DNA from 3 places in the Thalassotalea fonticola genome. Region 1 is predicted to be linked to each of the others. Evidence: predicted binding sites of a transcription regulator. Region 1 holds the regulator's gene; each other region holds the start of a gene.

Region 1 (3,217 bases):
TAGGTTACTTGCCACAAGAAGCGTCAATATTTAGAAAGCTTAGCGTTTTTGATAATATTATGGCCATTTTACAAACCCGTAAAGACCTAGACGATATCGCCAGACAAGAAAAACTTGAGAGTTTGGTTGAAGAATTTAATATTGGCCACATCGTTGAGAATACTGGCCAGAGTTTATCTGGTGGTGAAAGGCGCCGTGTTGAAATAGCCAGGGCTCTGGCTGCTGATCCTAAATTTATTTTATTAGATGAGCCGTTTGCTGGGGTAGACCCTATCTCAGTTGGCGATATAAAAAAAATTATTTTACAGTTAAAAGATCGTGGTATTGGGGTATTGATCACCGACCACAACGTACGAGAAACTCTTGATGTATGTGAACACGCATACATAGTAAGTCATGGTGAATTAATCGCTGAAGGTAATGCAGAACAAGTTTTAAGTAATCAACATGTTCGAGATGTCTACCTAGGTGAAAAATTCAAGCTATAGTTATATTAATAGTGTATTGCTTAGAACAGCAAAGCCGTGTAACAAACCCTAATTAACTTACATAATATTGACGTTATGTAAATTTGGAATTTTTCAAAAAATGAGACCTAGTCTTCAGCTCCGTATGGGGCAACATTTAACCATGACTCCACAGTTGCAACAGGCAATTAAACTGTTGCAGCTTTCTACGTTAGATCTCCAACAAGAAATTCAAGAAGCTCTTGATAGTAACCCTTTATTAGAAGTCGATGAGTCTGGTAACCTAGAAGAGAATAATGCTAATTCAGATTCCCATTTAGATGCTAAACAAGCAACGGCAGATACCACTGACGGTAGTGAAGACGCACAACCTACTCACGATGAAATAAGCACTTCTGAAGCTTTAACACAAAATGAAATTCCAGAAGAGCTATCGGTAGACTCAACTTGGGAAGAAAGCTTTAGCGCCGGTACTTCAAACACTGGCCTGGGCGGCGTCAACAGTGATGACTATGTTTATCAGGGTGAAACAACAGAATCTATCCAAGATCATTTGACTTGGCAAATGGAATTAACCCCGTTTTCAGATACAGACAGGACCATTGCCATCGCAATAATTGATGCTATTGATGATAGTGGCTACCTTACAGTGAGCAGTGAGGATATTTTATCTAGTTTAGGAAATGAAGAAGTTGAATTAGACGAAATTGAAGCAGTACTAAAACGCATTCACATGTTTGATCCTATCGGCTCTGGAGCAAAATCGATAGCCGATTGTCTACTTATTCAACTTGCTCAGTTTAATCCTGAAACACCTTTCCTCGCGGAGGCTAAAGTAGTGATCAAGGAACACATCGATTTGCTAGGAAACCGTGATTTTAGGCAGATCATGCGCAAAGCAAAATTAAAAGAGCCGCAGTTAAAAGAAGTGATGAAGTTAATTCACTCATTAAACCCTAGACCCGGCGATGCAATAGTAAAGCAAGACGAACAATACGTAATTCCTGATGTCAGTGTGTTCAAAAAAAATGGTCGTTGGGTAGTAGAATTAAACCCGGATACAGCGCCTAAAATTGGTATTAATAATCAGTATGCGGCGATAGCAAAAACAACTAAATCTTCAGAAGATAGTCAATTTATTCGCTCACACTTACAAGAAGCCAAGTGGTTTATCAAATCACTTGAAAGTAGAAACGATACTTTACTGAAAGTATCTAATTGTATTGTTCAGCAACAACAAGGGTTCTTTGAGCACGGCGCTGAAGCTATGCGACCTATGGTGTTAAACGATATTGCTGAAGCAGTTGAAATGCATGAATCAACTATTTCTCGTGTAACCACGCAAAAGTATATGCATACTCCCAGAGGTATATTTGAATTAAAATACTTCTTTTCTAGTCACGTAAGTACCGAAAATGGTGGAGAATGTTCATCTACAGCAATACGCGCACTGATTAAAAAATTAATCGATGCTGAAATAGTTGCTAAACCATTGAGCGATAGCAAAATGGCTGAGCTACTCAGTGCTCAAGGCATTAATGTTGCACGACGAACGATTGCAAAATATAGAGAGTCGTTAGGAATACCACCTTCTAATCAAAGAAAAAGTTTACTTTAAACCAACAAAAAAGGACAAAGCTTATGCAAATTAATCTATCCGGTCATCATGTTGAAGTTACCGATTCTATGCGTTCATATGTTGATGGAAAACTGCAAAAATTAGAAAGGCATTTTGATCACATAAATAATGTATATGTGGTACTGAAAGTAGAGAAATTACAACAAATCGCTGAAGCAACGTTACATGTAAATGCCGGTGAAATATTCGCCTCAGCCAACCATGCAGATATGTATGCGGCAATTGACGGTCTGATCGATAAATTAGATAGGCAAGTGCTCAAACATAAGGCTAAATTAGCTCATCACTAACTATGAAATTAGACCAACTATTAAGCCCTGACTGCACTCTATGTGCAGTACAGGGGAAAAGTAAAAAAAACATTCTAGAACAAATTAGTGCAATTGCAGCTAATAAAATTAGCAGCGCAACAGCAAAAGAATTGTTGAACAGTTTAACTAAAAGAGAAAAATTGAGTAGTACCGGTATTGGCAATGGCATTGCTATTCCACACGGTAAAATCAATAATAGTGAAAGCCCTGTAGCGGTCTTACTGACAACAGATAAACCCGTTATATTTGATGCTATTGATGATAAACCGGTTGATATTTTTTTCGCATTGTTTGTACCAGAAGATCATTGCCAGCAACATTTAGAGACTTTAGCCAGTGTAGCCCGATTTTTTAGTGATAAAGACAATAGTAAAAAAGTGAGACGTTGTAATAGCTCAACTGAACTACATCAATTAGTAGTAAGCAATTAAGCGACTAAACCACATTTGCCCCATTAGAAATATATTAGGTAGAAAATGAAATTAATCATTGTAAGTGGTCGCTCAGGCTCAGGTAAAACCGTAGCTTTAAGAGTACTTGAAGATCTTGGTTATTATTGTGTTGATAATATTCCGGTAAACCTATTACCTGCACTAACCCATACCGTTATTAATGATTATGAAAACGTCGCGGTATCACTTGATGTACGTAACCTTCCTGAAAACCCTGAAGACGTTAAAGAGATCATTGATTATTTACCTAATTCGGTTGAATTAAGTATTTTGTATTTAGACGCCGATGATAGTGAACTCATCCGTCGCTATAGCGAAACAAGACGACTTCACCCGCTTATTCGCCAG
Region 2 (3,217 bases), 530 kb from region 1:
CGCTTTCACAGCAAAAGGTAGCTTTTGTTGGTGCAGGCTCTGCTGGGTGTGGCATTGCTGAGCAAATTATCGCGCAAATGTGTTCAGAAGGGTTAACCGACGAACAAGCCCGCAAACAAGTTTTCATGGTTGATAGATATGGTTTATTAACTGATGGTATGGCTGATTTACGAGATTTTCAGCAGAAACTTGTCCAGCAAACTGACGTCATTTCAAATTGGCAATTCTCAGGTGAATATGCTGCTCTTTTAGATGTAATGCAATGTGCTAAACCAGACATTCTTATTGGTGTTTCAGGTCAAGCCGGACTATTCACTGAACAAGTGGTCAAAGCGATGGCTGAGGGTACCGATAAACCAATAATTTTTCCGTTATCTAATCCTTCCAAGCAAGTGGAAGCCACGCCAGAACAAGTGATTAATTGGACTGAAGGTAATGTAGTTATCGCCACCGGCAGTCCATTTTCGCCTGTTGAATATAACGGCGAAACATTTCACATCGCTCAATGTAATAATTCTTATATTTTTCCCGGTATTGGTTTAGGGGTTTTAGCCGCAAATATTAAGTTTATTAGTGACGAAATGTTAATGCTAGCCAGTGAAACACTAGCGAATGCATCTCCACTGGCTAATACTGGTAAAGGTGAATTGTTACCACCGCTGACTGAAATTGCCAGTATTAGTAGAAGCATAGCATTTGCGATAGGCAAGCTTGCTATGCAGCAAGGATTAGCTTTAGAAATTACTGAGAAACAATTATTAGCCAATATTGAAGCGAATTTCTGGAAACCAGAATATCGAGCTTATAAGCGTTCAACGATATAGAACAAAAAAAGAGGCTGCTAAAGTTAATTAGCAGCCTCTTTTTAAATTAAATATACTTAGTCGCTTACGGTAAGTAAATTAAAGTCATTAAGCTCATTAATACTATTGGATAATTCGGTTTCGAGTTGGTCTAAACTTTTTAGGTTATGACATAGCTTTTCGGCTTGCTTGCCCAGTTCTTCAGCTTTACCCTCAACAGCCATTTCTATATCTTTGCCCATATTTTCCATACGTTCGCCAAAAGCTTCCATATTTTCTTCAAAATTTCCTTCTTCACTGTTCATTGCACTGCCAACGGCAATCAGAATATCACCGACAGAATCAGTTATTAGCTCTTCAATTTCATCTTCTAGCTCTTCTTCCATAAATTCATCAAATTCATCAAAGTCTTGCTCTGCGATAAAGTAGCTACCATCTTTTTCATTGAAGCGTTTTTCAACTTCGCTATTAATCTTGGTAAAAATGCTATCAACACGTGCTTTGCTTTTTTCGTTGTCACCACTTAAACCAATAACAACATGACTAACAGCTTGAAAGGCAATTTCAACTGCATCTTCAGCAAGAGTTACAACTTCAGGTACTTGCCTATTTATTTGCTCAGAATATTCAGCAACTAGCGCTTGTTGTCGCTCACTCAAATCGACTAACTTACCTTCAACAAACAGCTGCTGATTATTGTTGATCTGTACATAGGTTTCATCGTTATTGATAAAGCGAATGTTATCACCTTCAACCACCACACCGTAGTTAACATCTATAGAGCATTCGTCGCTATTAAACGAGTAACTGCCAGATTTTGAATCAGATCCATGGCCTTTTTCGTGCGCAATTGTTGCGGTGCTTAACAGTGTTGTACTCAGTAATAGGCTTGCTGTTAAATTTACAATTAGTGATTTTTTCATGAGTTGTTCCATAATTTTATTGTACTTAATAGCTATTAAAGCAAAATATTTGCCAATAATATATTTTATATAATTTTCAGTGTGTTATGCCTTTTTCTGATAAGTTTAAAAGGTTAAATGTTAATTTAATCAATTATTTTTAGTCAATTTAACTAATTGTTAACAATACATAATACCATTCTGCATAAAGAATGACTGAGTTGACCATATCTTTATGCAGATTGGTTTAACTATGTTTTTGAATTGAATTGGCGCTCGACAAAATAACGTGGTTCATCATGGTAACCTAAAATTAATCGACGAATTAAATCTAAGCCAGTGTTGGCGATAAAATTTTGAAAATGAATTCGATGTGTGGGTAAGTACAACTTCTTAGTGAACACTTGCTGTTTATTAGCCCATGCAAGCCATACTGTGCCAACAGGTTTATCTTCTGTGCCACCATCAGGACCGGCAACACCCGACACTGAAACTGCATAGTCAGCTGCACTCACGGCCAAAGCACCGCTAACCATTTCTTTTACTACTTGCTCACTTACTGCACCAAATTGTTCTAAGGTTTGTGCATTTACATTAACTAATTTTTCTTTCATTCGATTCGAATAAGTCACAAATCCAGCTTCAAAAACATCTGAACAACCAGCTACGCCAGTCAGCTGAGCGGCGATCATTCCGCCGGTGCAAGATTCTGCTGTGGTAATTGTTTTACCGTTTTGCTTCAATAATTTAACCACTGTCGCTGCGATAGAGTCGCCGTTTTCACTGACGATATGTTGGCCTAATAGCCCCTTGATTTTACTGTACCACTCATCTCTAAGGGTTGTTGAGGTATGACTTCTGCTGGTTAACTTTACCTCTAAAAGTGGCATGGTTGCACGGAACCCAAGTTCGATTTCTTCTGGCCAATTAGGGTAGCTATCATTAACCATTTTTTGTAAACCGGATTCACCAATACCAAACACCTTAAGCTTTTGCGTAACGGTTTGCAGCTCTTCGGGTAACTGCTCTGCAATATTAGGTAAAATTTCTTCTCGCAGCATTGCTTTTAATTCAACAGGTACACCAGGAGTACAAATTATTTGACAGCTGTTATGATTAATAGAAAAACCTGGCGCGCTGCCAATTGGGTTATGTACGATATCACAACCTGTAGGTAGTAAAGCTTGCTTCAAATTCGGCCCTGTTAATCGATAACTGCGTTTTACACACCATGCTTTTACTTGTTCTAATGCTGTTGGGTGTATCGCTAGTGATTGCTTAGTTGTTTCTGACAAGGCTTGGGCGGTCATATCATCAACGGTTGGCCCCAAACCGCCATTTATAATCAGTATATCTGCGTCTTTACTGAGCTGTTCCATTTGCTCAGTTAGTAATTGCATATTATCACCAACAGTAACTTTGCGGGTAAGCTCTACACCCAGATTTTTCAGCTCACGGGCAATAAATACTGAATTCGTATCAACAATATCCCCACTCATTAATTCGTTACCA
Region 3 (3,217 bases), 130 kb from region 1:
AAAACCCCTATAGGGCAACAAGCCCAAAGGAAATTTTCACCAGTGATCTGCTATGGAACGGCGCCTTTAATGAAGCGCAAGAGCTTACCAAACCATTGAGTATTTTTATGGTATCTAACCCCCAAGAGGTCATTGATTGTCTATATTTGAATGGATTTCTTCTGATCAAAGGCATTTCTTTTTATGATCAGCAGCGAACTTCCTATAATGAATATACCTTATTTCCTAATAACAGATGTTCTGGTGATATTGCTAAACCGTCAAAAATGTTCAATTAATATCCTATTGCCATATCGTCCTGCACATTTCGCTGGTACCGTGAAGAACACCTGCTGTTTGTAGTGGTATAACAATTGTAGTGCGTTAACGAAAATAGGATAAGACGAAGCAGAGGACGTAGAAAGTTCCATTCGTATGGTTCACGTGAAGATATTAGCGACAAAGTAACTGTCTAAAACATCAACAAACCAATACAGCTATAAAACATATGAAAATGAAAACATACAAAACGATAAAACGAGATAAGAACAACCTTGGCCTAAGTTGTTTGCTTGGGATAATATTCACTCTACAAAGCGGGCTATTATTAGCCGGCAATTTTATTGAGCCCGATGATAAGTATATTCAATATACTGGGCGGATGGATTTTGTTAACCCAAAGCAGCCGTTAATCAGTTGGCCAGGCACTTCAATCAAAGCCAAGTTCACTGGCAAGACACTAAAAATAAAATTGGATGATCAAGAAGGTAACAACTACTTTAATGTAATTATTGATGGCAATGATCAATTCCCGCATGTATTGCATGCCAAGCAAGGTAGCCACGTTTACCCTATCGCTTTTTATTTGCAAGACGGCGAACACATAGTAGAGCTCTATAAACGTACCGAAGGGCATGAAGGCTCGACCAAATTTCTCGGCTTAGAGCTAGCCGATAATGGCAAGTTACTCAACCCGCCCACTAGGCCAATAAGAAAGATAGCATTTTTCGGCGATTCCATCACCAGCGGCCAAGGAAATGAAGCCGCTGATAATAGTGGTGATCTGGATTTATCCGAAAAGAACAATTATCTGTCCTATAGTTCGATCACTGCTCGAAAGTTAAATGCCGAACACCATACAGTGTCTCTTAGTGGTATTGGTATTATGCTTAGTTGGTTTGATTTTACCATGCCAGAGTATTTTGATCAGGTTAATGGCGCAGGCAATAACAAAAGCCACTGGGACTTCTCTAGCTGGACACCAGATATAGTCGTTATTAATCTATTTCAGAATGATAGTTGGCTGGTTAAAGACCCTAAACGCATCTCTCCTATGCCAAACTCCGAGCAAATTATTCAAGCTTATGTAGATTTCGTTTATACAGTTAGTCAACGCTATCCAAATAAACCCATTATTTGTGCTCTAGGAAGTATGGATATTACTAAACAAGGCTCTAACTGGCCGGGCTATGTCAAAACGGCTGTAGCACGAATTAAACAAATGGATAGCAAAGCTAATATTGACACTGTCCTTTTTGAGCATACCGGCTATAAAAAGCATCCAAGAGTAAATCAGCACCAGCGCAATGCTGAAAAATTAACTGAATTTATTAAGGGTAAAATGGGGTGGTAGTTTTTTCGTTGTGATTGAACATTAAAAATTTAATCCAAATCTACTTTCAATTCCCACCCACTAACTGAATTTCACCAAAATATTTAATATCTTCAATGCACTTATCTAGTGATTTTCTGGCACCACCTTGGTGCACCTTTATGGTGCCTTTTTGTTGAGTGATATTTAATCCTTTGTTTTTTAAAGATAAATAAAGTTGGTACGCAACTTGTAACCCTATTGGTCAGCTTATAAATAGGGGGCGAAATGAAAATAATTAACGCAATAATAAAACCATTCAAACTAGATGACGTTAGAGAAGCAATCTCTGAAGTTGGCGTAGAAGGCTTAACCGTTTCAGAAGTTCGCGGTTTTGGTCGCCAAAAAGGTCACACTGAATTATACCGTGGTGCTGAGTACCAGGTAGACTTTTTACCAAAAGTAAAATTAGAAATCGCAGTTAAAGCCGATGACGTTGACCGTATCATTGAAGCTATCAGCAAGTCTGCCCACACCGGTAAAATTGGTGACGGTAAAATTTTTGTATACGACCTTGAGTCAGCAGTACGTATTCGTACTGGTGAACTTGATGTTGCAGCACTTTAATAGGGGATTGAACAATGGAAGAATTAGCAACATTAACAACAACAGTCTCTGAATTGAGATTTGCATTAGATACATTTTACTTTTTAATATCTGGCGCATTAGTAATGTGGATGGCAGCAGGCTTTGCCATGTTAGAAGCGGGTTTAGTTCGCTCTAAAAACACCACTGAAATTTTAACTAAGAACATCTGCTTGTATTCAATTGCTTGTGTAATGTTTTTATTAGTCGGTTATAACATCATGTATGTTGATAACCCTGAAGGCGGAATTTTACCAAGTATCGCTGGTTTAATTGGTACGCAAGCAGAAGGTGCTGACCATTCATTAGAATCAGACTTCTTCTTCCAGGTAGTATTCGTTGCAACAGCAATGTCTATTGTTTCTGGTGCGGTTGCTGAGCGTATGAAACTTTGGGCTTTCTTAATATTCACAGTAGTACTAACTGGCTTTATTTATCCAGTTGAAGGTTACTGGACTTGGGGTGGTGGTTTCTTGTCTGAAGCTGGTTTCTCTGACTTTGCCGGTTCTGGTATTGTACATATGGCTGGTGCCGCTGCTGCTTTAGCAGGTGTGTTATTACTTGGTGCTCGTAAAGGTAAGTACGGTAAAAATGGTGAAATTTATCCAATTCCTGGTTCAAACATGCCACTTGCTACATTAGGTACATTTATTTTATGGATGGGTTGGTTCGGCTTTAACGGTGGTTCTCAATTACTTCTATCTGATGCTGAGAATGCAACAGCAGTAGGTCAAATCTTCTTAAATACCAATGCCGCCGCAGCAGCAGGTGCAGTAGCAGCTTTATTATTAAATAAAGCTATCTGGGGTAAAGCAGATTTAACTATGATTTTGAACGGTGCATTAGCAGGTCTGGTAACAATTACTGCAGACCCTCTATCTCCATCTCCTATGTTTGCTAGTTTAATTGGTGCGTTAGGTGGTGTATTAGTAGTGTTCTCAATTACTTCTTTAGACAAGTTAAAAATCGATGATCCAGTAGGTGCTATCTCTGTTCACGGTG

What was found. The regulator sigma-54, encoded in region 1, starts transcription at its own class of promoters, with help from an activator protein. The targets are predictions, from matches to a motif close to GTTGGCACGNNNNTNGNNT.
Region 2: the regulator sigma-54 is predicted to act here: its motif matches at 1,765-1,783, upstream of RI844_RS08850 (DUF2884 family protein).
Region 3: the regulator sigma-54 is predicted to act here: its motif matches at 1,808-1,826, upstream of RI844_RS10295 (P-II family nitrogen regulator).

What each region holds. Positions count from the first base shown of each region.
Region 1 is NZ_CP136600.1:2,689,349-2,692,565, forward strand. Features, by position in the region: gene lptB (LPS export ABC transporter ATP-binding protein) at 1-488, shown strand, start outside; gene RI844_RS10815 (RNA polymerase factor sigma-54) at 589-2,085, shown strand; gene hpf (ribosome hibernation promoting factor) at 2,109-2,396, shown strand; gene ptsN (PTS IIA-like nitrogen regulatory protein PtsN) at 2,399-2,848, shown strand; gene rapZ (RNase adapter RapZ) at 2,894-3,217, shown strand, end outside.
Region 2 is NZ_CP136600.1:2,160,556-2,163,772, reverse strand. Features, by position in the region: gene RI844_RS08855 (NAD-dependent malic enzyme) at 1-824, shown strand, start outside; gene RI844_RS08850 (DUF2884 family protein) at 881-1,726, opposite strand; gene RI844_RS08845 (CinA family nicotinamide mononucleotide deamidase-related protein) at 1,957-3,217, opposite strand, start outside.
Region 3 is NZ_CP136600.1:2,560,801-2,564,017, reverse strand. Features, by position in the region: gene RI844_RS10305 (DUF2913 family protein) at 1-278, shown strand, start outside; gene RI844_RS10300 (SGNH/GDSL hydrolase family protein) at 494-1,612, shown strand; gene RI844_RS10295 (P-II family nitrogen regulator) at 1,859-2,197, shown strand; gene RI844_RS10290 (ammonium transporter) at 2,212-3,217, shown strand, end outside.